DNA from 3 places in the Novosphingobium sp. BL-S-33 genome. Region 3 is predicted to be linked to each of the others. Evidence: riboswitches for the same ligand, from Rfam matches in the RefSeq annotation. Region 3 holds a riboswitch; each other region holds the start of a gene.

The links. Region 3 has a riboswitch for cobalamin ahead of AC1VVM_RS06350 (hypothetical protein). Riboswitches for the same ligand answer to the same signal wherever they lie in the genome.
Region 1: it holds a riboswitch for cobalamin, as region 3 does, so the genes downstream of both, AC1VVM_RS12100 (HoxN/HupN/NixA family nickel/cobalt transporter) here and AC1VVM_RS06350 (hypothetical protein) in region 3, are expected to answer to the same signal.
Region 2: it holds a riboswitch for cobalamin, as region 3 does, so the genes downstream of both, AC1VVM_RS20725 (cobalamin biosynthesis protein CobG) here and AC1VVM_RS06350 (hypothetical protein) in region 3, are expected to answer to the same signal.

The regions. Positions count from the first base shown of each region.
Region 1 covers NZ_CM166474.1:2,578,849-2,588,857, forward strand. Annotated here, with positions in the region: gene acs (acetate--CoA ligase) at 1-1,743, shown strand, start outside; gene AC1VVM_RS12100 (HoxN/HupN/NixA family nickel/cobalt transporter) at 1,793-2,872, opposite strand; cobalamin riboswitch at 3,047-3,288, opposite strand; gene AC1VVM_RS12105 (class I SAM-dependent methyltransferase) at 3,667-4,599, shown strand; gene AC1VVM_RS12110 (nuclear transport factor 2 family protein) at 4,612-5,106, shown strand; gene AC1VVM_RS12115 (SDR family NAD(P)-dependent oxidoreductase) at 5,103-5,879, shown strand; gene AC1VVM_RS12120 (hypothetical protein) at 5,923-6,357, shown strand; gene AC1VVM_RS12125 (EAL domain-containing protein) at 6,367-7,950, opposite strand; gene AC1VVM_RS12130 (Gfo/Idh/MocA family protein) at 8,084-9,253, opposite strand; gene AC1VVM_RS12135 (c-type cytochrome) at 9,361-9,732, shown strand; gene AC1VVM_RS12140 (sugar phosphate isomerase/epimerase family protein) at 9,747-10,009, shown strand, end outside.
Region 2 covers NZ_CM166475.1:926,618-936,626, forward strand. Annotated here, with positions in the region: gene AC1VVM_RS20690 (ArsR/SmtB family transcription factor) at 1-170, shown strand, start outside; gene AC1VVM_RS20695 (SRPBCC family protein) at 167-652, shown strand; gene AC1VVM_RS20700 (DUF899 domain-containing protein) at 642-1,382, shown strand; gene AC1VVM_RS20705 (hypothetical protein) at 1,385-1,597, shown strand; gene AC1VVM_RS20710 (efflux MFS transporter permease) at 1,708-3,399, shown strand; gene AC1VVM_RS20715 (HlyD family secretion protein) at 3,417-4,550, shown strand; gene AC1VVM_RS20720 (efflux transporter outer membrane subunit) at 4,550-5,947, shown strand; cobalamin riboswitch at 6,040-6,261, shown strand; gene AC1VVM_RS20725 (cobalamin biosynthesis protein CobG) at 6,440-7,591, shown strand; gene AC1VVM_RS20730 (precorrin-8X methylmutase) at 7,591-8,220, shown strand; gene cobI (precorrin-2 C(20)-methyltransferase) at 8,217-8,945, shown strand; gene cobJ (precorrin-3B C(17)-methyltransferase) at 8,942-9,703, shown strand; gene AC1VVM_RS20745 (cobalt-precorrin-6A reductase) at 9,667-10,009, opposite strand, start outside.
Region 3 covers NZ_CM166474.1:1,336,612-1,346,620, forward strand. Annotated here, with positions in the region: gene AC1VVM_RS06330 (SIS domain-containing protein) at 1-999, opposite strand, end outside; gene AC1VVM_RS06335 (GntR family transcriptional regulator) at 1,007-1,744, opposite strand; gene AC1VVM_RS06340 (sulfotransferase family protein) at 1,956-3,692, opposite strand; gene AC1VVM_RS06345 (cobyrinic acid a,c-diamide synthase CobB) at 3,726-5,036, opposite strand; gene AC1VVM_RS06350 (hypothetical protein) at 5,033-5,617, opposite strand; cobalamin riboswitch at 5,814-6,022, opposite strand; cobalamin riboswitch at 6,082-6,288, shown strand; gene AC1VVM_RS06355 (TonB-dependent receptor plug domain-containing protein) at 6,407-8,338, shown strand; gene AC1VVM_RS06360 (DUF1636 domain-containing protein) at 8,338-8,745, shown strand; gene cobT (nicotinate-nucleotide--dimethylbenzimidazole phosphoribosyltransferase) at 8,742-9,788, shown strand; gene AC1VVM_RS06370 (histidine phosphatase family protein) at 9,785-10,009, shown strand, end outside.

The sequences.
Region 1 (10,009 bases), 1.2 Mb from region 3:
TCCGACGGTACGCTCAACCTCTCCGCCAATTGCCTTGATCGTCACCTAGCCGAGCGCGGCGACGCCATCGCCATTCTCTGGGAACCGGACGACCCAAAGAACCCGGAACGCCGGATCACGTACCGCGAGCTGCATGAATCGGTCTGCCGCTTCGCCAACCTCCTCAAGGCGCGTGGGGTCAAGCGCGGGGACCGCGTGACCATTTACCTGCCGATGGTGCCCGAAGCCGCCGTTGCCATGCTCGCCTGCGCGCGCATCGGTGCGATCCACTCGATTGTCTTCGCCGGCTTTTCGCCCGACGCGCTGGCTGGCCGCATCCAGGATTGCGACAGCCGTATCGTGCTTACTAGCGACGAAGGCTTGCGCGGCGGCAAGACCATCGCGCTCAAGGCGAATGTCGATGAAGCGCTGAAGGCCTGCCCGGACGTCGAGACCGTCGTCGTCCTCAGCCATACCGGCGCGGGCGTGCCGATGGTCAAGGGGCGCGATATCGATTGGGCCAGCTCGGTCGCCGCGCAGTCCACCGATTGCGCTCCGGAAGAGATGAACGCCGAAGATCCGCTGTTCATCCTCTACACCTCGGGTTCGACCGGCAAGCCCAAGGGCGTGCTCCACACCACCGGCGGCTATTCGGTCTGGGCCTCGATGACGCATGAGTACGTCTTCGATTACCGGCCGGGCCAGATCTACTGGTGCGCGGCCGATATCGGCTGGGTCACGGGCCACTCCTACGTCGTCTACGGCCCGCTGGCCAACGGCGCGACCACGGTGATGTTCGAGGGCGTGCCCAACTTCCCCGATGCGAGCCGCTTTTGGCAAGTGGTCGACAAGTTCGGGGTCGAGATCTTCTACGGCGCGCCGACGGCACTGCGCGCACTGATGCGCGAGGGTGACGACTATGTGAAGAAAACCTCGCGCAAGAGCCTGCGCCTGCTCGGCTCGGTGGGCGAACCGATCAATCCCGAGGCGTGGGAATGGTATCACAAGGTCGTGGGCGAGGGGCGCTGCCCGATCGTCGACACCTGGTGGCAGACCGAAACGGGCGGCGCGATGATCACGCCGCTGCCGGGCGCCACCGCGCTCAAGCCGGGTTCGGCCAGCAAGCCGATGTTCGGCGTAAAGCCGATGCTGGTCGATAACGACGGCACCGTGCTCGAAGGCGCAGCCGATGGCTGTCTGGTCATCACCGACAGCTGGCCGGGGCAGATGCGCACCGTCTGGGGCGATCACGCGCGCTTCTTCATGACCTACTTCTCGACATTCGCGGGATGCTACTTCACCGGCGACGGCTGCCGCCGCGACGAGGATGGCTATTACTGGATCACCGGCCGCATCGACGACGTGATCAACGTCTCCGGCCACCGCATGGGCACGGCCGAGATCGAATCGGCGCTGGTGGCCCATCCGGCGGTTGCCGAGGCGGCAGTCGTCGGCATGCCGCACGAGATCAAGGGGCAGGGCATCTATGCCTTCGTCACCTGCAATGCCGAAGTCGAGCCGGACGAGGCGCTGCGCAAGGAACTGATCAAGTGGGTTCGCCATGAGATCGGCCCGATCGCTACGCCGGACGTCATCCAGTTCGCGCCGGGCCTGCCCAAGACCCGCTCGGGCAAGATCATGCGCCGCATCCTGCGCAAGATCGGCGAGAACGACTTCTCGAACCTCGGCGATATCTCGACGCTTGCCGATCCCTCGGTGGTCGAGAACCTGATCGCCAACCGGCCGCAGCCGGCAACTGCATGACCGGACGCGGAGGATGCCCGGGAAAGCCCGGTGCATCCTCCGCGTGGGTTCAGCCTGCGTCGGTGGCCACCTCGATGGCGTCGAAGTCACGCCAGCGGTAAACGGCGTAGCTCAGCACCCAGCACAGCACGAACAGGCCGATAATAAGGAAGCCGAGCGTGTTGAAATGCTCGGACAGTGCGCTGACGCCGGACCAGAAGCCGCCTTTCAGCCCGAACTTGTCGACCAGCAGCGCCGCCGTCTGGATCGACCCGATCACCAGCGCCACAAGGGCTGAGATCGAGGTGATCGTGATGTTGTAGTAGAGCTTGCGGATCGGCTTCACGAAAGCCCATTCGTAGGCGCCGAGCATGATGACCCCGTCGGCAGTGTCGATCAGCGCCATGCCCACGGCGAAGAGCACCGGGAACACCAGCACCGTTCCGAGCGAAATGCCGTCCGCCGCGTGAGCGCCCGAAAGGCCGAGGATCGCCACTTCGGTCGCGGTATCGAAGCCCAGGCCGAACAGGAAGCCGAGCGGGGCCATGTGCCAGCTCTTGCGTACCAGACGGAACAGCGGGCGCAGGATGCGCGCCATCAGGCCGCGCCCGGCGAGCAGGATGTCCAGATCCTCCTCCGCATAAGTGCCGCCGCCACGAACCTGCTGGAAGCGAGACCACACGCCGCGTAGGATCGCGAGATTCATGATGGCGATGGCGAAAAGGAAGCTGGCCGAAACGACCGTGGCGATAACCCCGCCGGACTGACCGAATGCCTCGAAATCGTCCAGCGTGCTGGCCGCCGCCGCGATCGTGGTCGCCGCGATCAGCACGATGGCCGAGTGCCCGATCGCGAACCACAGCCCGACCGTGAGCGGGCGCTGCCCGTCCTGCATCAGCTTGCGGGTGACATTATCGATCGCGGCGATGTGGTCGGCGTCCACGGCGTGGCGCATGCCAAGGCTCCAGGCGAGCACGGCGGTGCCGAGCATCACGGGATTGCCGTGGAACGCGCCGAACGCCCAGAGCCAGGTGGCGACGTTCGCGCCCACGAGCGCGGCAAAAAGCACCGCGACCCGACGGCGCAGGCGCGGTTTGCCGGAAGGCCCCTCGGCCGCCGTTGTTCGATGCGAAACAGAACTGACTTGCATTCGTGAATACCCCGTCGGCGTCAGCGACTTTCGGGGAGGGCCTCCGCGCGAACGGCCGGCCTGTGCGCCGGACGGACGCCGTCCAGCGCCCGGCACGCATGCCGGTGCGGCCCTCGCCGCACGTGCGTCGCTCAGACGGAGTTACCGTGCCACGGCCATCCCCTGGGCCAGGGCAAGAGCGACCAGACGCCGGCAGGTCTCCTGGCTTGCGGGTCAAGGCCTCGATGCACGGCCTTCCCAGGCCCCGCATGACTTAGCGTCCGGCCCAGTGGCTGCGGCAAGGGCGCCTTGCCCTGCCGCGATGTGCATCGCGCTCGCCGCTTACAGTTGCAGGGACAGCCTCGGTTTCAGACGCAAGGTCCTCACCGCGTTCCCTTTTAAGCCCCTTTCGGGACACCGGCGCGATCAGTGCCGAGACCCTGAAAGCGTCTCGACGGCCGCTTTGGTAGTCTCGGCGGTGCATCAGGGCAAGAGCGCTTCACGAGCCGGAACCGCCTTCGCATTTCGGCGCCCGGACCAAATGGGTCGCGATTTTTCCCGATCGGAAGGTGATTTTATGAGCGTAAAAATGATCCGCACTCTACAATAGGCAATTACTGCGAGTGAAATCATTAAGAGTCGATGGTGAATCCGGCTGAATTTCATGTGAAATAATATTCTCCTCGAGATGGTGGATCATATATTTCTGACTCACAGTAGCGACACTTGAATAGGAGAGGCATTTCGGGAGGCTTCCGACGCTCGAGGGTGCAAGAAACGAGCTTTTTTCTGAACTTATCGCAACTTGTGACGGGATGCTGGCGCCGGCCGTCTATGCGCGCATCTACGAAACCGCCCAACGCGGCGGTCAGATCGTCGAAGTCGGCACGGCCATGGGGGCGGCCACGGTCGCACTCGCGCTGGGTTTGCGAAATTCGGGCAAATCTGGCCATGTGTTCACGTTCGATCCGATGACAGGCGGCCCGAGGCGATCGTTGAACTCGCCAGGGAAACGCATCGCGCGAATAGAGGCCAATCTGGCGCGCTACGGTGTCCAGGATCTGGTCACGGTTACGCCATCCGATCTGCGAAGCGGGCTTTCGGTTCTCCCGGACGACCAGACCGTTTCCGTCCTGATGCTCGACGCCGATGGGCGGATCGATCGCGATCTGGAAACGCTTGAGCAGCGGCTTGCGCCCGGTTGCTCCATGATAATCGACGATATCGCCGATCAGGTGCGGGTGAAGCGTCAGGGCGCGACTTACCGCATAGACAGCAAGATGCGTCTGTCATGGTTGCTGATCAACAAGCTCACCGAGTCGGGAAAGCTCAGCGCCGGGCAACAGCTGGTGGACACCTACTTCGGTGAAGTCATCGCCGACGCGAACAGTATCATCGACCGCGACGATACGCTTGAGGCCTATCGACAGCTCGTTTTTCAGACCGCCTCGACCAATCGCCTGCAACGGCTTCGTTCTTATCTCCTGGAGCAGGGGCAGGAGGTCGCACCCGATTTCGTGGCGAAATGCCGAAGGTTTTACCGGCGCATCAAATACCGCCGGCTCGCCGCCTCGTCCGAAATGAATGCCGCCGAAGAATCTTCGCGGGGCGGTTCCGGCGGAGAGCAGGTGGCCGCGTGCCCCTCCCACACCCGGCCATGGGCGATCGCGCGTAAAGGCTTTTCAGATCCATCCTGTTGCGTAAGCTGTCATCGAACCGGGCACCAAAAGACCGGACGCAAACCATAAGGACTGTCAGGGATGGATGTCGAAGCGCGCTTGGCGGCGCTGGAAGAGCGCTGCCGCAAGGCGGAGGATCATCTGGAGATCCTCAATCTGCTGAACACTTACGGTCCTTTGGTGGATAGCGGCACGGCACGGCCTGCGGGCGATTTGTGGGTCGAGGGCGGCGGCTACAACTTCACTTTGCCCGATGGCGGTACTCTGCGCCTTTCGGCGCCTGACGAAATCGCCGACATGTATGCGTGGGAAGGCCATCTCGAACTGGTCAAGACCGGCTGCGCGCACCTCACGGCGACGCCGAAGATCAGCGTGCATGGCGATAAGGCCGAGGCGGTTGGCTATTCGGTCGTGATCCTTCGCGAAGAGGACCGCTGGTTCCTTTGGCGCGCGGCGGTCAATCACTGGACTCTGGAGCGCGGCGGGCAGGGCTGGCGTATCATCGAGCGCTTCAACCGCGCGCTCGACGGTTCGGCGGAGAGCCACGAGACCATGCGCAAGGTGGCCACGATATGAGCCGCTTCGAAGGGAAAGTCGCGATCATTACTGGCGCGAGCACCGGGCTGGGCCCGGTCATGGCGAAGATGATGGCGCAGGAGGGCGCCCGGCTGGTTCTGGCGGCCCGGCGGCTCGAGCTGGTGGAGGAGGTTGCCGCCGCAATCGGCGCCGACGCTGTGGCGGTGCGCGCCGATGTTACCGTGGAGGAGGACGTCGCAGCCATGGTCGAGGCGGCGATGGCCCGCTGGGGCCAGGTCGACGTGATGATGAACAATGCGGCCGTCCCCGGCGTCGACAAGTGGATCTGGGAGCAGACCGTCGACAACTTCCTCGACACATACAGGGTCGATTGCATGGCCGCGATGCTGTGCACGCGCGAGGTGCTGAACCGTTCGATGCTGGAACGGCGGACGGGCTCCATCGTCAACTTCTCGTCCAGCGCGGGGTGGGACGGCATGGCCCGCAAGAGCCACTATTCCGCGGCCAAAGGCGCACTGCGCATTCTCACCAAGACGATTGCGCGGGAGGTGGGTGAATTCGGCATCCGCTGCAATTGCGTGGTGCCGGGTGCCATCGGCACCGACCTCATGATCAACTACATGAAGCGGATCGCCGATGAGCAGGGGAAAAGCTTCGAGGACGTCGAGGCCGGTCTGGTCGCGGGCGTGCCGTTGAAGACCTTCTCCACGCCTCACGATGTGGCGCGGATGGCGCTGTTCCTCGCCTCTGACGAGGCGCGCACGGTGACCGGGCAGTCGATCAACGTCGATGGCGGCCTGGTGATGTCCTGACGCGTAATTATTCTGGGAAATCCATAAAATCGGGAGAGGGTATATGGCGAATGAGATGCCGAAATCGACGGATTTCACCGGTCTCACGCAAAAGGTCATCGCCTATAGCGAAGCCTTCGCGGGCATCGTCGAGAAAGCGAAGTCCGGGCCGCTGGAAGCCTCGGACTGGGCCGGGATCGAGGCGCTCGTCAATGTCGACGCCTATGAACGCATGGGCGTGTTTCTGGGCCCTCAGGCCGAAGTGATCGATTGGCCGAAGTACAAGTTCTATATCTCGCAATATGCGGCGGGCAGCTCCTGGGAAGGAACTTTGCGCCATGTCACCGAACAGGCGAACCGGGTGATCCTGGAACTGGAGGAGCGCAATTCGCGTGACGGGGTAACGGACGTGTCGAACACGGTGACGATTTACGAATTCGATGACGCGCAGAAGCTTCGCCATCTGGATGTCTATGTGATGCCGCTTGGAAAGCGCTGAATTCTCCGATCAGCCCGCGATGCCCCGGAATTCCGGCGATGGGGCATCTGCGTTCGTACGCTCATAATATCGCAGGAAATCGGCGGCCGGGAGCGCCTGCGAATAGAGCCAGCCTTGCGCGAATTCGACACCGGCGCTGCGGAGGTAGGCCTCCTGTTCCCGCGTCTCCACACCTTCCGCGATGATCTTGAAGTTCAGGCCGTGAGCCATATCGATGATGTGCGGGATGACGGCGCTGGTGGCAGCGGATTTTCCGATTGCCCGGATGAAAGACTTGTCCACCTTCAGGGCATCAAGCGGGAGCAGTTCCAGCAACGAGAGGCTGGAATAGCCCGTGCCGAAGTCATCGATCGCAACCGGATGCCCCTGCGCCCTAGCGGTCTCCAGTGTCGCGCGCGCAGCAGCCGCATTCATGAAGCCGCGCTCGGTTGCCTCCAGCCAGATCTGCTCGGGCGCGACGTTCGTGCGGGCAAGGGCCGTCGTCAGGATCGGAAGGAAACGCCCGCTCTGCATGTCGGCCGAAGAAATGTTGATGGCGATATGAACGTTGCGCTTGCGACGCAGCATTTCCGCCAGATCCTCCACGACACAAGCGATCATGAGGTCGGTGAGCGGTTCGATCAGGTCGTTGCGTTCCGCAAGCGGTATAAAAAGGTCCGGCAGCACGCACGATCCGTCCGCCCGCTCCCACCGTAGCAGCGCTTCGGCACCGACGCAGAGACCTGTCGAAAGCTCGATGATCGGCTGGTAGCAGACCCGGAATTCGCGCCGCTTGATGGCGATCGCAATCTCACGCTCCAGCGAAAGCCGTTGGCGTGACAGCCATACCACAAGGCACACGAGAAGCGCGGAAACCGCCAGACCTATCGGGACCAGCAGCCACAGTTCCCGATCTACGCGCGTTTCGACGAGCGAGTGGTCGGTGATCGCAAAGGCGCGGAAATTCCTGTCCTGGCTTGAAGCATAGACAAGCGCTCCCGATCGGCCGAAACCGCCGGTTCGCGCGATCCGGTGCGCCAGAGGCAGACCCGCGGTGCCGTTGATCGCTACCAGCTTTCCGTCCAGCGTGGCGATCCCCAGCGTCATGGCCGTGTCCGTCAGGACATCGACAAGCCGCTCAGGCCGCATCAGGACATTGTAGTCGCCGTGGGCGAGCACCAGAGTGGGAGCGCCACCCGTGATTTTCGGCCTCACGTTGAGGAAGAGGCCGAAGCCATCGGGCAACATGGCATCGGGCGTGCCCTTCGCGATGTCCTTCTTCACCATGCCCCAGCTTGTGCAGGCAAGCTTGCCGTCGATGAAGTATCCGACTTCGTCAACCGTACGGGTGTCTACGGTGACCTGACGCATGCGCACGATGTGGTCGGGCGAACACCCCCTCCAGTTCTCCGCCTCAAGCTTGCGGAAGGCCGCTTTCGTATAGGCCAGTTGCCGACCGGCCCGCATGAGCGTCCAATTGCTGTATTCGAGGCGATGCTCCTGCTCGGCCGCGCTGGCCCGATATCGCGCATAGGCCGCAATTCCGGCCAGCGGCACCACGGCCGCCAGCACAGCGAGGAAACCAGCGAAAAATACGACCCGTCGGCGATACATGAGCAGCGAGATGTCCAGCAATTCAGCACATTATATGTGCGATTGTGCGCACAGTGCATGAATTGCCCGCTCAAAGTGACATCCGCGACCGAAAATGAGGCTGATTGACGCGGCATCGCCTGACCGAAGCCGGTCAGCCCGATGGGAGAGGCCCGACCGCAAGTTCCGTCCATTTCTCCTCGGACGCGGAATTGGCGATCACGCTTTCGACGAAAGCCATGGTCCTGAGCCCCGCCTCGATCGATGGGAACCAGTCATCCACCCCCGGCACTGCCGCGCTGTTCGATATTCGGGCGGCGAAAGCGCAGTAGAGGTTGGCGAACGCTTCGATATAGCCCTCGGGATGTCCGGCGGGTGTGCGCAACCGGAGGAGGGTGGATTCCGCCAGACCCGGCCCGCCGGCCCGAAGCGTTTCGGCCGGGCGGTCCAGCCAGCGCAAGGTCAGCGTATTGGGCTCCATCTGCGCCCATTCCAGACCGCCGCGTTCGCCGTGAATGCGCAGTTTCAGGCCGTTCTCGTCCCCCGCCGCGACTTGCGTTGCCTTCAGCGTTCCGCGCGCGCCGCCGTCCAGACGAAGCAGGACACTAACATCGTCGTCCAGCCGCCGTTCCGGAACGTGAGTCGTCAGGTCCGCGCAGAGTTCCCGGACATGCAGGCCCGAGACATGTTCCGCCAGATGGAAGGCGTGGGTGCCGATATCGCCAAGGCATCCACCCAATCCGGCGCGGGCGGGGTCCGTGCGCCACTCCGCCTGCTTGTTGCCTTCCCTGTCGATCGCCTGACTGAGCCAGCCCTGCGAATATTCGACCTGCACCAGCCGGATCTTGCCGAAGTCTCCCCGCGCCACGCGCAGGCGTGCTTCTTCCACCAAGGGATAGCCGCTATAGGTAAAGGCCAGGCCAAAATGACGGCCTGATCGCGCCGCCGCCTGCGCGATCAGGCGGGACTCTTCCAGATCGAGCGCCATCGGCTTTTCGCAAAACACGTGAAACCCTGCGTCCAGCGCGGCGATCGCCATGGGGGCGTGAAGATGGTTCGGCGTCACGATGGATATGGCGTCGACGCGTTCCCCGACCGGCAAAGCAGATTCCGCTGCAAGCAATGCGTCGAGCGAGTCATATGTCCGGGCAGGTTCGATCCCCAGCGTTTCGCCGGAGCGACGATTGCGCTCGGGATCGCTGCTGAACGTGCCGGCGACAAGCCGCCAGCGTCCGTCGAGTGCGGCTGCCGCGCGGTGGATAGCACCGATAAAAGCGCCTTCTCCGCCTCCGGCCATGGCCAGACGCAAGGTCCGTGTGCTCACCTCTCTCCTCCTTTTTTCGCTTTGTCCCAGCCCCATAATTCTGGCCTTGATCTGATATGATTTACCGGTAAACGTTAGGCAACAATAAATAAGACGGAGAGTCGAGGATGCGCATGACAGCAAACCTCAGCCTGACACCGGTTGCCGCAGTCGCGGCGATGCTGTTTGCCGCGCCGGTCATGGCCCAAACAGCGCCTTCGGCCTTTAACGCGTGCCGTGCCTGCCACAGCGTGGAGAGCGACGGAAAGAGCGGCATTGGCCCAAATCTGCATGGTGTCGTGGGTCGTCCGGCGGCATCGCTTCCCGGCTTCGGCTATTCGCCGGCTCTCCGGGGTTCCAAACTGCGTTGGGACGATCAGAGCCTGGATGATTTTCTGACCGCGCCGTCGAAGAAGGTTCCCGGTACGCGCATGCCGATTTCCACGCCGGATCCAGCCAAGCGCGCGGCGATCATCGCCTATCTCAAAAGCCTGAAGTGAAGGCGCGACAGGCCATGCGCGGTCCCGCGATCTTCCTGGCCCAGTTCATGAGCGACACGGCGCCGTTCGACACACTGGACAACGCCGCACGCTGGATGGCGCAGGCCGGTTACAAGGGCATTCAGGTGCCCAGTAACGATCCGCGCTGCATGGATCTGGCGCTGGCGGCGGAAAGCCAGGACTATTGCGACGAACTGGCCGGGCGTTGCCGCGAGGCGGGCGTCGAGATTTCCGAACTGTCGACCCATTTGCAGGGGCAGTTGGTAGCGGTTCACCC
Region 2 (10,009 bases), on a different replicon from region 3:
CCGTCTCGGTCCGGCTCGCGCCTGCGCCCATGGAGGAAGCGATGAACTGGCTCGGTCGCTACGAGCGCTTCTGGTCGGCGCGCCTTGATCGGCTGACCGCTTATGCCGAGGCCGAGGAGGCCAGGGCCCGCGAAATCGAGACCGGCGGGATCGGAAAGAACGACCTATGACCTCGCTGACCCTCGTCCGTCGAATTGCTGCGCGCCCATCGATCGTGTTCGACGCGCTGACCACGCCGGACGGCATCGCTGCGTGGTGGGGGCCGGATGCCGGGGCGGTCCTGATGGCGCAGACGGACGTGCGTGTCGGCGGGCATTGCCGGATCCGCTTCCGCATGCTCGACGGCACCGAGCACGAGAGCGACGGCGAATATCTGGAAGTCGACCCGCCCCACCGCCTCGTCATGAGCTTTCGCTGGACCGAAGGCGGCGAACCGGAAGAAAACGGCGCGGTCTCGCGGATCGAGATCGCTCTACGCCCTATCGAGATCAATGCGGGCAGCAACAGCGGCGCCGGCACTGAACTCACTTTCACCCATGCCCGATTGCAGAACGAGGTGTCGCGGGCCAGCCACGCGGACGGCTGGAGCGGCTCGCTCGACAAGTTGGTGCGCCATTTTGCGCCAGTCGTGGAGACGGACGATGAAGCATGAAATCGTTTCTCAGGCCGAATGGATCGAAGCCTCGCGCGCTCTGCTCGCCGAAGAGAAAGCCTGGACGCATGAGCGTGACCGCCTGGCGGCAAAACGCCGGGCGCTGCCTTGGGTGAGAATAGAGAAAGACTATGTCTTCGAAGGGCCGGACGGTCCTGTCTCGCTGGCCGACTTGTTCGACGGGCGCAGCCAGTTGATCGTCTACCACTTCATGTTCGCGCCCGAATGGGAAGAAGGCTGCGCCGGTTGCTCGTTCCTGTCTGACCAGATCGACGGCGCGCGTCAACATTTCGAGCATAACGATGTCAGCTGGGTCGCCGTGTCCCGCGCACCGATCGGGAAGCTGGAGGCCTATCGCCAGCGGATGGGCTGGCAGTTCACCTGGGTCTCATCGGGCGGCAATGACTTCAATCACGACTTCCACGTCTCGTTCGCCGATGAAGAGCGGCGGAACGGCGTGTTCTACAATTTCCAGCAACAACCCGATCCTGAAATCAGCGACCTTCCGGGCGCCAGCGTGTTTTTCCGCGACGAGGATGGCGCGATCTACCACACCTATTCCAGCTATGCGCGCGGGAACGAGACCGTATTGGCCGCCTATGGCTGGCTGGACATGGTGCCCAAGGGACGCAACGAGCACGACGGCGGCAATCTTGGCGACTGGGTGCGCCGGCATGACAGTTACCCCGATGACGGCCGTACCCGAGTGACCGCCCCAGCAGGCGTCTGACAATGCTGTGCTGCGGCCTCGTGGCACTTATCGCGGCAGCCGTCGCCGGATTCTGGCGGCGGCTGCGCGGCTATCCCCGATGGATGCTGATCGGCAGCGGCGCGATGCTCTTGGCCCTCCCCGCTGCCGTGCTGGCCGCCGCCGCGCAAACGCGGGAGAATGGGCAAGGCAGGCAAAGCGTTCTCATGCAGGCGATGCAATCGATCTGTGGATGACGCACCTGGGCCTAGCTGCTTGTCTTTGCGGGCGAAGCAGGCCAGTCTTCGATTCAGCACGGAGCCGCGGATTCGCGTCACGGCCGCTGGGGTAATGGGCAAGGAACGGGATGGACTATGAGTTCAAACCACATGAGCGCCCCACGCTGGCCGGCTCACCCGCCAATCCCGATCATCCGGACAACCGCCGTCGCCTCTATTTCCTGATCGGCATCCTTGTCGGCATCACCGGCGGGCTGGCCAATGCGCTGGTCACCGTCAACCTTGCCTTCGCGCAAGGCACGCTGGGGCTGGATACCAACGAAAGCGCCTGGCTCACCGCCGCCTACCTGATGACCAACGTCACCGCGAACCTGCTGCTGGTGAAGTTCCGCCAGCAGTTCGGATTGCAGACCTTCATCCGCCACATCATGGTGGTCTACGCCGTTACCACCATGCTGCACCTGCTGGTCCACGGGTTCTGGAGTTCGGTGGCGGTTCGCGCGGTCAGCGGGCTTGCGGGTGCCGGGCTCTCCACCCTGACCACGCTCTATCTTACGCAGGGCATGTCTCCGGCCAAGCGCAGCATGGGGGCGATGATCGGCCTTTCGGTATCGCAGCTCACGACGCCGCTGGCGCGCATGATGTCCCCCGGCCTGCTGATTTCGGGCGACTGGCACATGCTCTACCGTTTCGAACTGGGGCTGGCGCTGGTCACGCTGGCGGCGATCATGACACTGCCGCTGCCGCCCAGTGAGCGGATCAAGGCGTTCGAGCGGCTCGATTTCGTGGCGTTCACGATGCTCGCGCCCGGCCTCTGGCTGCTGATCGCGGTCCTGTCCGAAGGGCGCATCGAATGGTGGACAGAGCGGGCGTGGATGGGCTGGTCGCTGGCGGCCAGCGTGGCGCTGATCTCCGCCGGTTTCATCCACGAGCATTTCCGCAGCAACCCGCTGATCAACACGCGCTGGATCGGCACGCGGGAGATGCTGCGCCTGTTCGCGGTGGCGGCCACCGTCCGCATCCTGCTGTCCGAACAGACATTCGGTTCGGTGGGCCTGCTCAACACGGTAGGCATGATCAACGACCAGATGGTGATCCTGAACGGCCTGATCGTGCTGGCCTCCATCGCCGGGCTGTTGTTCGCTCTGGCCATGTTCAACCCCGCGCATCCCGGGCGCCTGATCAACCTGGCGGTGGTGCTGATTGCAATCGGCTCCTTCATGGACGCCAATTCCACCAATCTTACGCGCCCGGCGAACCTCTATTTCAGCCAGGCGCTGATCGGCTTCGCCGCGATGCTGTTCCTGGCCGAGACGGTGGCTATCGGATTTGCGCGGGCGCTGCTGGGCGGCGGCAAGAACATGGTGAGCTTCGTCGTGCTGTTCGGCATGAGCCAGAGCGTGGGCGGCCTTGTCGGAACCGCGCTCTTGGGCACATTCCAGACCCTGCGCGAGAAGTACCATTCGCACGAGCTGGTGCAGAGCATCGTCATGACCAACCCGCAAGTGGCGGATCGCCTGCGCGCGGGAGGAGGCGCGTTTTCCAGCGTGGTGGGAGATCCGGTGCTGCGTTCGGCGGAAGGGGTGGCGCTGCTGTCGCAGCAAGTGGCGCGAGAGGCGAATATCCTCGCCTACAACGACGTCTTCCTGCTCTCCGGCTGGCTGGCGGTGGCGGCGGTCGTGTGGGGCATCACCATTCGTCTGGGCATCCGGCGACGCAGGGAGGAATCGCCGATCATCCTGCTCCAGCGCGAAATGCAGGCGCGCAGCGCTGCGCAGGCGGCAGCGGCCGCGGGTGGACCTCCGGCGGATCGGGATTGAGAAAGCAGAGGGCTGGCGTGGAAGGCAGTGGAGAACGCGATACGGCTGGGGCCGATACTGCTGGGAACGGCGCGAGCGGCGTCGATACCCAGATCAATCCCCCGGCGGGCTGGAGCCCCCCGGTCAAGAGCCGCTGGACGGTGGCCGCGATCGTCGTGCTGGCGGTGCTGGGCGTGCTTTCCATCCTGTATGCCTGGGACCTGCCGCCCTTCGCGGGATGGTCGCAGCGGACCGACAATGCCAATGTTCGCGGCAAAGTGACGGTCATCAGCCCGCAAGTGAACGGCTATGTCACCTCGGTTCCGGTGCGCGATTTCCAGCATGTGAAGGCGGGAGAAGTGCTGGCGACGATCGACCGGCGCATCTATCAGGCGCGGGTCGAGCAGGCGAAGGCCAACCTTGCCGGGCAGATCGCCGCGCTGTCCAATTCCGAACAGAGCCAGCGCTCGCGCGAGGCGGCGCTGCTGGGGCAGGAAGCCGGGATCGCCAGCGCCAAAGCGCAGCTCGTTCGGGCGCGGGCCGACATGAAGCGGGCCGATGCACTGGTGGCGGACGGCTCGATCTCGGAGCGGGAGCGCGACCAGACATTGGCCACCCTGCTCGCCGCAGAAGCGGCGGTGCGACAGGCCGGCGCCTCGCGCGCGATCGGCGGTCAGGACGTGCGATCGGTGATCGTCGGCCGGGGCGGTCTTCAGGCGGCGGTGGAAGCGGCGCAGGCGCAGCTCCATCTGGCACAGATAGACCTCGACAATTCGGTGATCCGCGCGCCGGTGGACGGGCGCCTTTCGGAAATCGGCGTGCGTAACGGCGCCTATGTCTCGGCGGCCACGCAGCTCATGTTCCTGGTGCCGGACGACATGTGGATCATCGCCAACTTCAAGGAGGCGCAGACGCGGGACATGCGCGTGGGCCAGCGGGCCCATTTCCGCGTGGACGCGCTGGGCGGCGCGCGGCTGACGGGCCATGTGCAGGATATCGCGCCCGCCACCGGCTCCGAATTCGCGGTGCTCCGGGCGGACAACGCCACCGGCAACTTTGTGAAAGTGGCGCAGCGCATTCCGGTGCGGATCAAGATCGATCCCGGGCAGGCCCTCACGCAGCGGCTGCGGCCGGGCATGTCGGTGGAGATCACCGTGTCGACGAGGGATTGATGCGGCGCCTTGCCATCGTCGCAAGCCTGCTGGCGCTGACTGCCGGTTGCGCGGGACCGCCTGTAGCCCTCGCGCCCGTGGAGCCCGTGGTCGCGCCCGCAGAGTGGCGAACCGACGCAGGGCCGACTGCGCCGCTCGACCGCGCATGGTGGCAGGCCTTCGGCGACCCGCAGCTTACCGCACTCGTCGAAGCGGCTCTGGCGCGCAACATCGACATCGCGCAGGCCGCCGCCCGCATCCGCGACGCGCGCGCGCAGGAACGGCTGGCCCATGCGCAGTTGCTGCCCACGGTCGACGCGGCAGCCTCGGCATCGGATTCGCGCAGCATCGATGCCTTCGGGGTCGCAGAGGTGCAGCAGATCGCGCAGCCGGGCGTGCAGGCGGCGTGGGAAGCAGACATTTTCGGGCGTCTGGCAGACCAGCAGGCAGCGGCGCGCGCGGGGTGGCTGGCCAGCCAGGCAGCGCGGGATTCAATCCGCCTCTCGGTCGCGGCGACGGCGGCAAACGGCTATATCGCCTTGCTCGGCCTCGACGCGCAGCTTGCCATTGCCCAACAGACGCTGGACGCGCGGCGCCGGGAACTGCAACTGGCAGAGCGCCGGGTCGGCGCGGGCTATTCGCCGCGTCTGGACCTTGCGCAGGCACAGGCCGAGTATCAGGCCACCGCCCAACTGATCCCCTCCTTGCGCGAAGCCACGGCGCGGCAGGAAAATGCCTTGCGCCTGCTCGCAGGGAACGTGCCCGGCGGCGTCGCGCGCGCCACTTCGCTCGCCCTGCTGACAGAGCCGGTGATCCCGGAAGGCCTGCCGTCCCAGCTCTTGGCGCGCCGACCGGACGTGGCGCAGGCCGAGCTGCAACTGGCTGCCGCCGACAAGTCGCTCGCCGCTGCCCGCAAGCGTTTCCTGCCGCAGCTTCAACTCACCGGCTCCGGCGCCTTGGTATGGTCCTCGCTGCTGGTGGGTGATCCGATCGGAGTGTGGTCTCTGGGTGGCAGCATCCTTGCGCCGATCTTCGAAGGCGGACGGCTGCGCGCCGGGGCCGAAAGCGCCGCCGCCCAGCGGGACAATGCCGCGCTGGCCTACCGCAAGGCCGCGCTCACCGCCTTTCGCGAGGTGGAGGACGCGCTTGGCTCGGCCCGGGAAGCGGACGAACTCATGACCATCCTGGCCGCCCAGCGCACGGCAGACGCCGAAGGCCTGCGCCTTGCCACCAACCGCCGCCGCGAGGGCTATTCGCCCTATCTTGAACAGCTGGTTGCCCAGCGCGGCCTGCTCAACGTGGAACTCAACCTCGTGCAGGCGCGGACGGCGGCGTTGCAGGCACGGGTATCGCTCTATCTGGCGATGGGCGGCGGCTGGAGCCGCGATGCGGTCGCAGGGCTGGAAGCCTCGCCGTAGCGCGTGATCGCGTTCGCGACGACTATGGATCGGCTATTGGCTTGGCAGAGCCAATTCGATAGAGCGGCGGCAAGGTGACAGGCGTGCCTGTTGCCGGACATGATCGTGCCGGTGCCCCCGAAGGGGCTTAATCGGGAATGCGGTGCGGGGGTGTAGCCCCCAAATCCGCGGCTGTCCCTGCAACTGTAAGCGGATAGCGCGATGCACACGCCCTTTTAAGGGCAGCCACTGGACCGGCGCGTTGCCGGTCTGGGAAGGCGTGTATCAAGCTGTGACCCGCGAGCCAGGAGACCTGCCGGCGCACTGGTCGCTCTTGCCCTGACCCAGGGGATGGTCACGGCACGGTTCTTCTCCGTCTGGGCGACGAAGCTGTGTGGCTGGGGCTGCACGGTCGCGTGGTGGTGGGCGTAGTTCGCGCCTGCCCATCGCCGCGCGTCGGCCGGCCATGTCGGTATGCCCCGCCTTCGTTCGCCCGGCGCGCGGAGAGCGATTTTGGGTCCGCTGGAAGGGGATCGAAGCGGCGGCACGGTAAGGGGATGGTGCCCCGATGCCTGGCGCCCGATGATGGCGGGAGACGGGCTGCTGGTCCGCGTAAAGCCGCGTCTCGGCCGCCTGATGCCCGCTCAGGCCGTGGCTCTGGGCGAAGCGGCGCTCGCGCATGGGTCGGGTGCGCTTGACCTTACACGCCGCGCGAACCTGCAAATTCGCGGTGTGAGCGAGGCCGAATGGCCGCGCCTGCTCGACCGGTTGCTGGAGACCGGCCTCGTGGATGCGGACGCAACACGCGAAGCCCGGCGCAATATCCTCGTCTCGCCCGCATGGCGCCCCGGCGAGGATACCCATCGCATCGCTCGCGAACTGGACGAGCGCCTCGACGAATTGCCCGTACTACCGGGCAAGGCCGGTTTCGTCATCGACGCCGGACCTGTGCCGATGCTGTCCGCCGAACCCGGCGATTTCCGGATCGAGCGCGGGCGCGACGGCATGCTCCTGCTGCGCGCCGATGGACGCTCTACCGGCATAGGACTGGCGCCGGGCGGGGAAGTCACCGCACTGATCGATCTGGCGCGCTGGTTCATGGCAAGCGGCGGTGCAAGTGCGGGCCGCATGGCGCGCCATTCCGCACCCTTGCCGGACTGGGCGAAAGGAACCGCCGCCCCCCGGCTCGCCGCGCCCCTGCCCGTCCCCGGCCGTCACGCGATGGGCGCCGCCTATGGCCTGCCTTTCGGCCGCGTGAGCGCGCAAGCCTTCCTGCGATTGGCGCAGGACTCCGGCGTGGCGGGCATTCGCACGACGCCCTGGCGCATCCTTCTGGCTGAGGGGCCTGGGCCGATCGAGCACGACGGCCTGTCGATCGATCCCCTCCATTCGCTGCTGCGCGTCGATGCCTGCCCCGGCGCGCCCGACTGTACGCAAGCCAGTGTCGAAACCCGGATGCTCGCCGCTCGCCTCGCGCCGCATGTCTCCGGGCATTTGCATGTTTCGGGTTGTACCAAGGGCTGCGCCCATCCCGGTGCCGCCGACGTGGTCGTGACCGGGCGTGACGGTGCCTACGACCTTTCCTTCAGCGCGTGCGCCGGTTCTCCGCCCCTTCGCTCGGGTCTGAATGCCGCAGACCTCCTCGCCCATTTTGGAGTCGCTTGATGCCTTACGATTATGAAAAGGACGGCGCGGCGATCTACCGCCAGTCCTTTGCCACCATCCGCGCGGAAGCCGACCTTGCCCGCTTCTCCGCCGAGGAGGAGCCCGTTGCCGTCCGCATGATACACGCGGCGGGCATGGTCGAACTGGCAGCGCATATCCGCTTTTCCGCCGGCTTTGCAGTCGCCGCGCGCGCGGCTCTGGCTGCGGGAGCGCCCGTTCTCTGCGATGCACGGATGGTGTCCGAAGGCATTACCCGCGCGCGTCTACCGGCCTATAACGGGGTCATCTGCACTCTCGGCGATGCCGAAGTGCCGGACCTTGCGCACCGGATCGGCAACACCCGCTCGGCGGCCGCGCTGGAACTGTGGCGGCCGCATCTCGGCGGCGCGATCGTCGCCATCGGCAATGCGCCGACCGCGCTGTTTCACCTGCTCAACATGCTTGAGGACCCCGACTGCCCTCGCCCGGCGGCCATCATCGGTTGCCCGGTGGGCTTCGTCGGCGCGGCCGAGTCCAAGCATGCTTTGTGGCTGACCGCGCCGGTTCCCTGCTGCATCGTCGAGGGACGGCTTGGTGGGAGCGCCATTACCGTGGCGGCCGTCAACGCACTGGCGAGCCGCGCGGAATGAGCGCGTCAGGAACCATCCACGGCGTCGGCCTCGGTCCCGGTGCGGCGGACCTGCTGAGCGTGCGTGCCGACCGGCTCGTGCGCGGCACGCGGCAAATCGCCTATTTCCGCAAGAAAGGACGCGCGGGCCGCGCGCGGAGCACCGTCGACAGCCTGCTGCGGACCGATGCGGTCGAAATCGCGATGGAATACCCGGTCACAACCGAAATTCCGCTCGACGATCCCGCTTACAATGCCTGCCTTCAGGCTTTCTATGCCGATTGCACGGAACGGCTGGCGGAGGCTGCGAGCGGCGGCGAGGACGTCGTCGTGCTTTGCGAGGGGGATCCGTTTTTCTACGGCTCGTTCATGCACCTGCACAGCCGGCTCTCCGGGCGGGTGCCGGTGGAAGTTGTGCCTGGCATCACCGGCATGGCTGGCGCCTGGAACGCGACCGGGCTGCCGATCACGTGGGGAGACGATGTGCTGACCGTCGCGATGGCGACGCTGCCCGAAGCGGAATTGGCGCGCCGTATCCACGATACCGATGCGCTAGTGGTGATGAAGATCGGCCGCAATCTGCCGAAGCTGCGCCGCGCGGTGGCTGCCGCCGGACGCGAGGATGCGGCGTGGCTGGTCGAATATGCGGCCATGCCCGAGCAGCGGGTGACGCGGCTTGTCGATGCCGAGAACGTCGCGCCCTATTTCTCGATCCTGCTCATCCACGGTCAGGGACGCAGACCGTGAGCGGATGGATCGCGGTCGCGGGCCTTGGGCCAGGGGACGAGGCGCTCGTCACGCCTGAAGTCACGCAGGCGCTGGCCGAGGCGACCGATGTAGTGGGCTACGGTCCCTATGTGGCGCGGGTTGCGCCCCGGGACGGGCTGGTGCTTCACCCATCCGACAACCGCGTGGAGCTTGAGCGGGCGGCCGTGGCGCTGGACCTTGCCGCGCAGGGTCGCCGGGTGCTGGTCGCGTCCTCGGGCGATCCGGGAGTCTTCGCGATGGCTGCCGCCGTGTTCGAGGCGCTGGAGGACGGCCCGGCGCACTGGCGCAAACTCGATATCCGGGTGCTGCCCGGCATCACCGCGATGCTGGCGGCAGCAGCCCGCGCCGGAGCGCCGCTCGGTCATGATTTCTGCGCGATCAATCTGTCCGACAACCTCAAGCCCTGGCAGGTGATCGAGAAAAGGCTGCGGCTCGCGGCCGAGGCCGACTTTGCGATGGCGTTCTACAATCCCCGCTCACGCGCGCGGCCGGAGGGGTTCGCCAAGGCGCTTACGGTTCTGCGCGAAGCCTGCGGAGATGACCGGCTGGTCCTCTTCGCCCGCGCGGTGTCCACGCCGGAAGAAGTCCTCCGGATCGTCCCGCTTCGCGAGGCGCGGGCGGAAATGGCGGATATGCGCACGATGGTCATCGTCGGATCCAGCCGCACCCGGATCATCGAACGACCCGGCGCGCCGATCCTCTACACCCCGCGCTCAGTGCCGGAGGATGCCTCGTGACCGAGCCACCGAAGGACATCCTGCGACCCGTGCAATTCGAGCCTGTGCGGCAGGACCGGGCGGTCGATCATCAGTACCGGCAGGCCCAATTGCCCCGCCGCGATCAGCTTTGCGCTGGCGCCGGTACCCCCCGCATTCTTGCAGACGACGAGGTCGATGGCATGGTGCCGCAACAACTCGAGGTCCGCCTCGACGCCAAACGGACCCCGGTCCACCACGAGGCTGAAGTCGGGCAGCTTCGGCGGCGAATCCGGCGCATCAACGAAGCGCAGCAGGTAGTGATGTTGCGGCCGGTCGGCGAAAGCG
Region 3 (10,009 bases):
GCGGCCGCGCGCGACCGAAAGGGCGTTGGCAAGGCGGTAGAAACTCTGCGCTGCCAGCACCGGTTGGAGCATCGGATGCGCGGTTAGCGTGGGCAGGGTGATGCCGGGAAATTTGCCGATGCTCGGGCCGATGCCCGCGCCGATCACGGTGGCACCGCGCTCGGCGAACATCGGGGCGAGGGCGGCGACGCTTTCGTTCGATTCGTCGTCCTGACCCAGCAGGATCACCGGGAAGCCGTTCTCGACGATGGCCATCGGTCCATGGCGCACTTCGGCGGCGCTGAAGGCCTCGGCATGGAAGCCGCAGGTTTCCTTGATCTTGAGGGCCATCTCCTGCGCCACGCCGAACGCGGGACCGCGCGCGACGACGAAGAGATTGCGCGCCTCGCGCAGCGGTTCGAGCGCGGGCGTCCAGTCAAGCTGCCACGCCTGCGCGAGCAGGCTCGGCAATGCGCTCAGCGCGGCAGTGAGGTCCGCGTCCTCGCTCCACGCCGCGATCAGGTCGAGAATGCCAGCAATGCTGGTGATGTAGGACTTCGTCGCCGCAACCGAACGCTCCGGCCCCGCGCAGAGCGGCAGCAGCACTTCGGCATCGGTCGCCAGCGGCGAGGCTTCGTCGTTGACCAGTGAGATCAGACGCGCGCCGCCCGCGCGGGCATGTTCGGCGGCGGCGATCAGGTCCGGGCTACGGCCGGATTGCGAGATCGCGATCATCAGCGTCTCGGCATAGTCGGGTGGCGAATCGTAGACCGAGCTGACCGAAGGCGCGACCGAAGTGGTCAGCAGCCTTAGCTGCGTCTCCACCAGATAGCGGGCGAGCGTGGCGGCATTGTCAGAGCTGCCGCGCGCCAGTGTCGCCACTGCGCGGGGTGGGGCCGCGCGCAAACTTTCGGCCAGCGCGGCAAGGGCAGGCGCGTTGCGTGCGCGCTGGCGAGCCACGGCCTCGGCAGCTTCGGCGGTCTCGGCGAACATCAGGGTGGTTTCAGGATTGTCGATCATGGTCCTGCTATCCGGCGCGTGGCACGTTGAGTTCGGCGACGAAGTCATAGGCATCGCCGCGATACCACGACCGGGTCAGCTCCACCGGGCGCCCTTCGGCATTATATCCGCGGCGTTCGATGGCGAGGCCCGGCGAATTCTTCGGGATCTTGAGCAGGGCGGCCTGCTCGTCGGTGAACAGCACCGCACGGAAGCGCTGGAGCACGCGGACGGGCCGATCATCGCCCAGCGCATCGTAGAGCGAATCCTCTACGGCATCGGGCGAAGGCAGCGAGGAGGCCGGAACCGTGGCCGATTCCAGCGCCATCGAAACGCCGTCCGCATAACGGATCCGGGTGAAGCGGTAGACCGTGCTGCCCGGGCTCAGCCCCAGCGCCATCGCCTCTTCGGGCGAGACCACCGCTTCGGTGCGCGAGATCCATCTGCTGTGCGGCGCGCGGCCTCGCGACAGCATGTCCTCGGTGAACGAGGAGATCGCCGCGAAGTTCTTCTCGACGCGCGGGGCAACGAAGGTGCCGGCCCCCTGACGGCGCGTGAGCATGCGCGCTTCGACAAGGCCGTCGAGCGCCTTGCGTACCGTCACGCGGGAAAGGTTGTAGGCGGCGGCAAGGTCGCGCTCGGGCGGCAGGGCCTCGTCCGGCAGGAGGACCTGATGCTCGATCGCCTGGCGCAAAAGGCGCTCGAATTGCCGGTAGAGCGGGGCGGTATCCCCCTCCGGAAGCCTGCCGACGCGATCGACGAACATTGCCTTTGTCTCCATTCAGTGGCCCGTTTTCTACGGCAAAGGACAATGCCACTTCAATACCAAAAATCATGGATTTTGCGGATAGGCAAATTTTGGTATTAAGTTTGTACTACTAATGCGCAAGCAGGATGAGCGCTCCCCGAGGGCGGGAACGGGCAACGATGGCCTTTGGGCATGGCGGCGCGCAGGGTTCCACGCGGCGCGGAAGGGCTCAGTTGATTGTCGGCCCGCTCTCGCGTGCGTCGGCATCGGGGGCTGCATAACCGCCGCGTTCGATGGCCTCGGCCAGCACCGGCAGCACATCGTTGAGTTCCCGCGCGTAGCCCGTCCAGCGCCCAATCGACCGGGTGCTGAGCGGCTCGCGAATGCGCGCGTGGCTGGGCGTCGGACTGTGATGGGCGAAGGTGTGGAATTCAAGCTGCGCCGGTTCCATGTCGAGCCCCAGCCACGCCATCAGCTCTGCGGTCTGGGCGTGCTGATCGGCCACGAAATGCTCGTAACGCAGTTCGTGCGCGGGGACCGGCAAGCTTTCCAGCCAGTGTCTGGTCAGTTCCTCCATCCGCGCATAGTGCTGTGCGAGGTCCTCGATCCGGTAACCGCAGGAAAAGCCGTGCGTGAAGTCATGGCCCATCGCCGAGACCATCACGTCGCGCGGATCGCGGGCCACCACCACGACCGGTGATTGCGGGAACGCCAGTTGCAGCAGCGGCAGGTAAAGCTCGTTCAGCGCCATCCGGTCGGTGAAGAGCGTGGCGCCATCGCGCAGCAGGCCATGGCGTTCGGCAAGCGCGAAGTAATGGTCGCGCAGTTGTACGCCCAGCGTGTCGCGCTGTTCCTCGGTTACGGCCTCGGCGTGGCGAGGGAACGCGCCCGCAGTCCACAAGGCCGCCTTGTCCGCCAGCTCGCGGCCGAAGGGCAATTCGCCGCCCGCCCGGACTTCGGAATGGCTCGCTGCCACTTGCTCGATCAGCGCGGTGCCGGAGCGCGGAAAACCGAGGATGAACACCGGCTGCGGCACCCCCTTGCGGCGCGAGGCGGGCAGGAAATCGGCGAAGCGCTCGGGCGTGAAGAAGTCCCGCCATTGCGCGACGAGTTCGCCCACCGCGCGGGCCGGATAGCTGCGGCTGGCGGCATGGGCGAGCGCGGCCTTGCCCGCGACGAAATCATCCCATGCCTCGGCCTTACACCCGGCCCGGTCGCGCAGGCGGCCGCGCAGCAGCAGGGCGGGGCCGGAAGGCTCGGGTTCGGCTTCCAGCATGGCGAGGCCTTTCGGCCAGTCCACCGTGTGCGAAAGCAGCGTCACGCGCTGGAGCGTCAGGTCGGTGCCCTGTCGCTGGGCCAGTGTTTCCGCGCCGCCGAGCAGGGCGCCGGCGCGGTCGAAACGGCCGGCCTGTTCCTCCAACTCCGCCAGCCAGAGCAGCGGCGGCAGCGCTTCGGGCATGGCCTGCACGGCTTCTTCCAGTAGAGGGGCAGCTTCGTCGAGCCGCCCCTGACGCTGAAGATTGCGGCCGAGATCGGCGAGCAACTGGGGCTGCCGTCCGGCGATGCGGATGGCCTCGGAAAGGTGGTGCGTGCCTTCGACCAGTTCGTCGCGCTCGCTCAGCATATGGCCGAGGCGCGTGTGGGCATCGGGGTTGTCGGGCTGGGCGGCAATCGTTTCGCGCTGGACCGTCTCGGCGTCATGCAGGCGGCCGGTGCCATGCAGTTCCTCGGCCAGTGCGTCGCGCGGCCAGGCGCTCTCGGGAACGAGGGCGATAGCCTCGCGCAACAGGGCTTCGTGGCGGTCGTCCGCGCCGCGCGCCTTGGCGGCAAGGGCCAGCACCTCGATCGCGTCGAGTGCCAGCGCGGGCTGCGCGCGGGCCGTTTCGGCCAGCGCCTCGGCGCGGTCGAGATCGCCCGAGGACAGGGCCTGTCGGGCATCGGCAATGGTCTGCATATCGGCGGACATGCCGGCAGCTTAGGGCGCTTGCGCGGCGCGGTGTCAACCGGGCTTTGCGGCTGACTTCAGGGCGGTCCCGGTGAACAGCGCGGCCACCAGCTCCGGTCCCGAGGGAAAGTAGAGGTGCATGTAGCTGGCCGTCAGCGACCCACGGCGGAACACGCGCTCGCCGGGGCGCCCATCGGGTGTGTCGGCATGGGCTATGGGGGAAAGCGCGGTTTCCAGCGTCGAATAGTGGAACGTATGGCCGCGCACGGGATGGCCGTCGATCTCGGCCTCCTGCATTCCCAGAGCAGCCAGTCGAGGCTGCATTGTCGCTTGGGCCGCTAGCAGGCCGAGCAGGGCGGCGCGGGTGCCCTTGCCGTCATCCAGCGTCTCGCACGTGTAGAGCATGCCGCCGCACTCGGCGAGGATCGGGCGACCGGCGGCGTGATGCGCGCGGATCGAGGCCAGCATCGCAGCATTGGCGGCAAGGCGGTCCAGATGCAGTTCGGGATAACCGCCCGGCAGCCAGAGCGCATCGCATGCGGGCAGGGCCGCGTCGGTCAGCGGCGAGAAAAGCACGCCCTGCGCGCCTGCCTTTTCGAGGAAGGCGAGGTTGGCCGGGTAGATGAAGGCGAAAGCTTTGTCGCGGGCAATGGCGATGCGTTTTCCGGCGAGCGATGGCGGTGGAGGAATGTCCTCCGGCGCGGCGAAGCTCACGGGCTCCGGCAGCCAGAGTGCGCTTTCCGGCAGGAGGTCCGCCGCCCGGTCCAACCGGGCGGAAAGGTCGGCCACTTCGCCCGCCTGCACCAGCCCGAGGTGCCGTTCGGGCAGGCCGATTGCGGCGTCTCGGCCCAGTGCGCCCAGCCAGCGGATGTCACTGGGTACGCTTTGCTCCAACAGGTCCGAATGCCTTGCGCTGCCCACGCGGTTGGCGAGCACGGCGGTAAGGTTCACGCCCGCGCGATAGGTCGCGAGGCCATGGACGAGCGCGCCGAAAGTCTGCGCCATGGATGATCCGTCGATCACCGCGAGCACCGGCAGGCCGAAGCGCCGCGCGAGATCGGCGGCGGAGGGATCGCCATCGTGCAGGCCCATCACCCCTTCGACAAGGATCAGGTCCGCCTCGCAAGCGGCGTCATACAGCAGGGCGCGGCACTCGGCCTCGCCCACCATGAAGAGGTCGAGCTGATGCACCGGGGCACCGCTCGCTGCTTCGAGGATCATGGGATCGAGGAAGTCGGGCCCGCACTTGAACACGCGCACGCGCCGCCCCTCGCGGGCGTGGCGGCGGGCGAGCGCGGCGGTGACGAGCGTCTTGCCCTGCCCCGAGGCGGGCGCGGCGACCAGCAGGGCAGGGCAGGCGGTCACTTGCGGCCCTCGTGCAGAGCCGGACGCACCGTCACAGCCAGCGCCCAGAGCGCGGCGGCGATGCCCGACCACAGCAGCGTGGAGAGGAGCGTTGTCGGGAAATAGCGCCCGATACGCGGCAGGAACCCGGCCAGCGTCGGATCGGGGAAACGGCCGCCAAGGAAGTAGAACCCGCCACTCGACAGCAAGTGCGAGGTGAAAGTGGCGGCGATCAGCAGCACGGCCATGGCAGGCAGGGCGGCAAGGCGGTCACCGAGCTTCGCCGCCGCCACGCGCCCGGCGAGCCACATCACGCCATAGGCCGGGACCAGCATCGCGTAGGCCGGGGTAAAGCAGAATCCGGAACCGCCCAGCACCGAGATCACCACGACATCGATCGCATAGCCGAGCGCGAACAGCGCGGCGAAACCGATGACACGGCGGACGAAGAAGCCGAGCACGAAGAAGCTCGCAAGGTCGGTGTCTGGCAAGTGGACGACCTGACTCAGCGAATTGGTGCGCGTCACCAGCATGACGGCGGCGAGCGCGGCAAACACGAAGAGGCTGACGCGGGCGGATGGCGGATTGGCGGAACGGTTCATGGTCTGGGATCTCCCAAGGCGGTTGGGGAAAGGCGTGCAGGAAAGGCCCCGGGCGATATCGCCCCGGCGAGAGGATCAGCGGATCGGTGTCACTCTGGCAGGCTCCTTTCGACACGACTTCGACTGTCGTCTCGCCAGGGCTGCTTCCCGCTACGGGAACCATGCCCTCGTCCGCCCGGTGCATCCCGCCCGCGCAGAGGAACGACGGCAAGGGGCCGGTTTCCTGACTTCCCGGATCGTCGCGCCTTCCGCCGCCTTCTCGGAACCGTCCGGTCCCAATGGCGCGTGGCGGGGCGCATCCCCGGTTACAGTTGCGGGAGCAGTGCCGGCCTGTCCCGCGAGTTTCCCCGCAGGTCCGGACTTCCCGATTAAGCCCTCTCGGGCACCCTTTGCAGGGGCGGACCTATGGCACTTCGCGGGCGCGCGCAAGCTTCGGGCACTTGCCAGCGGGGCGCCCGCACGATAGTTGCCGCGCCGCGACAGGTTCCTCGTAAGAGGATCAAAAGGGAACACGGGTTCAAGACCCGGGCTGCCCCTGCAACTGTGAGCGGCGAGCCGTGCGGCCATTTCGCCATTGGAGCCGAAGCCATTGACTTGGCAGGATTCTGAGAAGGCGGCCGAGACGGCATTGACCCGCAAGCCAGGAGACCTGCCTGACGCAGTCGTTCTTCGTCCGGACAGGGTGTGCCGGGTGAACGAGGGGGCTTTTTCCTCGCGCAACGACAGCCATTGCCTTGCCGGTGCTCGCGCTTCGGCGGGGGTCTTCGATGCTTGTTTGAAGGAAAACCCATGACGTTCCGGATTTTCGCCACCACGGTTTCGCTCGCGGCCCTCGCGGCGGCCTGCCCGACGATGGCTTTCGCCGACGAAGCAGATAGTGGCGACAGCATCGTCGTTACCGCGCTGCGCACCCCGCTGGCGGCCGATCGCGTCGCCCAGACGGTGACCGTCCTCGACGACGCACACATCGTTTCCGCGCAGCCGATCGCCCTCACCGACATGCTGCTGCGCACGCCGGGCATCAGCCTTTCGCGCAACGGCGGCTACGGCACGACCACCAGCCTACGCATTCGCGGCGCCGATGCCGGTCAGAGCGTGATGGTGATCGACGGCATGCGCCTCGCCGATCCGTCTTCGACGGCGGGCGGCTATGCCTTCTCCAACCTCTTCACCGACGATATCGATCACATCGAGATCCTGCGCGGTCCGCAGTCGATCCTCTGGGGTAGCGATGCCATCGGCGGCGTCATCAATGTCACCACCCGTGCCCCGACCAAGCCGCTGGAAGGCAGCTTCGCGGTGGAAGCGGGCACGCACGATACCGTCTCGGCGCGTGCCGGCGTGGGCGGCACGTCGGATTCGATCGATTGGCGTGTCTCCGCCTCGCGCTTCACCACCGACGGCATCTCGGCCAGCGATCAGGGCACCGAGCCCGATGGCTATCGCCGGTCTGCGGCCAACGGGTCGTTCACATATCGCGTCGCGCCGGGCGTTTCGATCGATCTCAAGGGCTATTGGTCGGATTCGCATAACGACTTCGACGGCTTTGGAGGGGACTCGCTCGCCTATGGCGTGAACAAGGAGTGGGCGGGCTACGCCGGGCTCAACTTCGCGCTGCTCGATGGCAAGCTGGTCAACCGCGTGGCCGTGACCCAGACCGAGACCGACCGCCAGAACTTCGATCCCGCGCAGACCATTCGGCAGCTCACGTTCGATGCGCATGGCCGCGTGCGTCGCTACGAGTATCAGGGCACCTACAGCTTCTCGGACGCGGTGCAGGCCGTCTTCGGCGCCGAGCGCGAGGAGCAGCGGATGACCACCGCCTCGCCCACGGACAGCACGGATCCTTACGTGTTGACGCCCAGCAAGGCGGATACCAACAGCGTCTACGGCGAACTGCGCGTCAGCCCTGTGACCGGGCTCACCGTGAGCGGCGGCGCGCGTTACGACCATCAGTCGCGCTTCGGTGGCAACACGGTGTTCAGCGCCGGTGCGGCCTATACGCCGAACGCGGGCAAGACCGTGATCCGCGCCAGCTACGATCAGGGCTACAAGGCTCCGTCGCTCTACCAGCTGTTCAGCGACTACGGCGCGGCCAACCTCCAGCCTGAAAAGGCCAAGGGCTGGCAGGTGGGCGCCGAGCAGGGGCTTGGCGACCTGTTCCACGTCTCGGCCACCTGGTTCCAGCGCGATACCGACAACCTGATCGACTTCGCCTATTGCCCGACCAGCGGCACCCTGCCGGACATCTGCTACATCCCGGGCACCACCACCGAGCGCTTCGGCTACTACGCCAATGTTCGCAAGGCCCATGCGCAGGGCCTCGAACTGGCGGCGTCCGCCAAGTGGAAGGTGCTCTTCGCCGAAGGCAATTACAGCCTGATCGAGGCGGAGGACCGCACGCCGGACAGCAGCACCTATGGCCGCCAACTTCAGCGCGTGCCGCGCCATCTCGCCAATATCGAGGGCGGCGTGGACCTGCCGCAGGGCATCCGCGCCAGCATCGCCGCGCGTTATTCGGGCGGGAGCTACAACGCCGCCACCGGCACGGCGAAGCTTGACGATTACTGGTTGCTCGACTTGCGCGCCCAGTGGACAGTCGCGCCCGGGCTCATGCTTCAGGGCCGCATCGAAAACCTGACCGACAAGGACTACGAGACGGCGGCCGGCTACAATTCGCTCGGCCGTACGGTTTACCTGGGCCTGAGGAGCCAGTTCTGATGTTGAACGCAGTCGAGCCGGGACCGTCGGTGGTGGTTTGCAGCACCTGCCGGTTCTCGGCCGCTGCACGCGAGGACGAAGGCGGGCAGCGCGGCGGCGCGCTGCTGGCCGAGGCCATGCGCACGGTGCAGGCCGCCGAACCGGGCCTGCAAGGCGTGGCGGTCCAGGAGATGCCCTGCCTGTTCGCCTGCCAGCGCCACTGCGCCGTCCATCTGCGCGCGCCGGGCAAGGTGGGCTATGTGCTGGGCGACTTCACGCCCGACGAAGAGGCCGCGCGTGCGATCCTCGAATATGCCGTGCGCCACGCGGCCAGTGAGGAAGGGCAGGTCCCTTATCGCGAATGGCCGCAGGGCGTGAAAGGCCACTTCATCACCCGCACTCCCCCCGAAGGGTATATCTGCACATGACCATGTTCGCCGACAGCGCGGCTTTCGCCGCCGCGCTTGCCGATCTTCCCGCGCCCGATGCCGGGGCCGCCGATGCGGCGGCGCGGCGGCAGGCGGAGCTGACCAAGCCCGCCGGTTCGCTGGGCCGGCTGGAGGAGATCGCGGTCTTCATGGCCGGCTGGCAGGGCCAGGAAATCCCCCGCGCCGAGCGGATCCACGCCGTGATCTTCGCGGGCAACCACGGCGTCGCCGCGCGCGGGGTGAGCGCCTATCCGCCCGAAGTCACTCACCAGATGGTCGCCAATTTCCGTGCGGGCGGGGCAGCGATCAATGCGCTGACGCGCGCCTGTGGGGCGGAACTGGGCGTGGTGCCGCTCGATCTCGACCGGCCGACCGGCGACATCACGCGTGAGCCGGCCATGAGCGCGGCCGAATGCCTTCAGGCGATCAACATTGGCGCCGCCGTGGTCCGTCCCGAAACCGACCTGCTGTTCGTGGGCGAGATGGGCATCGGCAACACCACCCCCGCCGCCGCGCTTTCGGCACAAGTCTTCGGCGGCGAGGCGCGCGACTGGACCGGCCGTGGCACCGGGCTCGACGATGCGGGCGTGGCGCGCAAGGCCGAGGCGGTCGCGGCAGCACTGGCGCTCCACGGCGCCGATTGCACCGACGCTTTCGAGACGCTGCGCCGCCTTGGCGGTCGCGAGATCGCCGCGATGGCGGGCGCCGTGCTGGCCGCACGGCATCACCGCGTTCCGGTCCTGCTCGACGGGTTCATCTGCTGCGCCTCGCTGGCGCCGCTCTTCGCGGACAATGGCGGCGTGCTGGACCACTGTCTGGCCGCGCATTGCTCGGCCGAGGCGGGGCACGTGCGGCTGCTGGATAAGCTGGGCCTCGATCCGCTGCTCCACCTTGGCATGCGCCTTGGCGAAGGCTCCGGCGCGGCGGTGGCGGCGCAAGTGGTGCTCTCGGCCCTGGCGGCCCATGAAGGCATGGCGACGTTTGCCGAAGCCGCCGTTGCCGGGGCGCAGGCCGGAGTTGGCGCCGGAACGGAGACCGCGTGAACGGCATTGTCCTTCACCTGATGCGCCACGGCGAGCCGCGCGAACCGGGCCTCCTGCTCGGCCATCGCGACGATCCGCCGCTTCCCTCGGGTACTGCGCGCTGCGTGCTGCGGGCGGACGGGTTGGACTTCGCCCAGGTGCTGAGTTCGGACCTCTCGCGCTCGCAAGTCCCCGCGCGGCAGATCGCTGGGCAGCGGAAACTGCCGCATCGCTCCGACCGG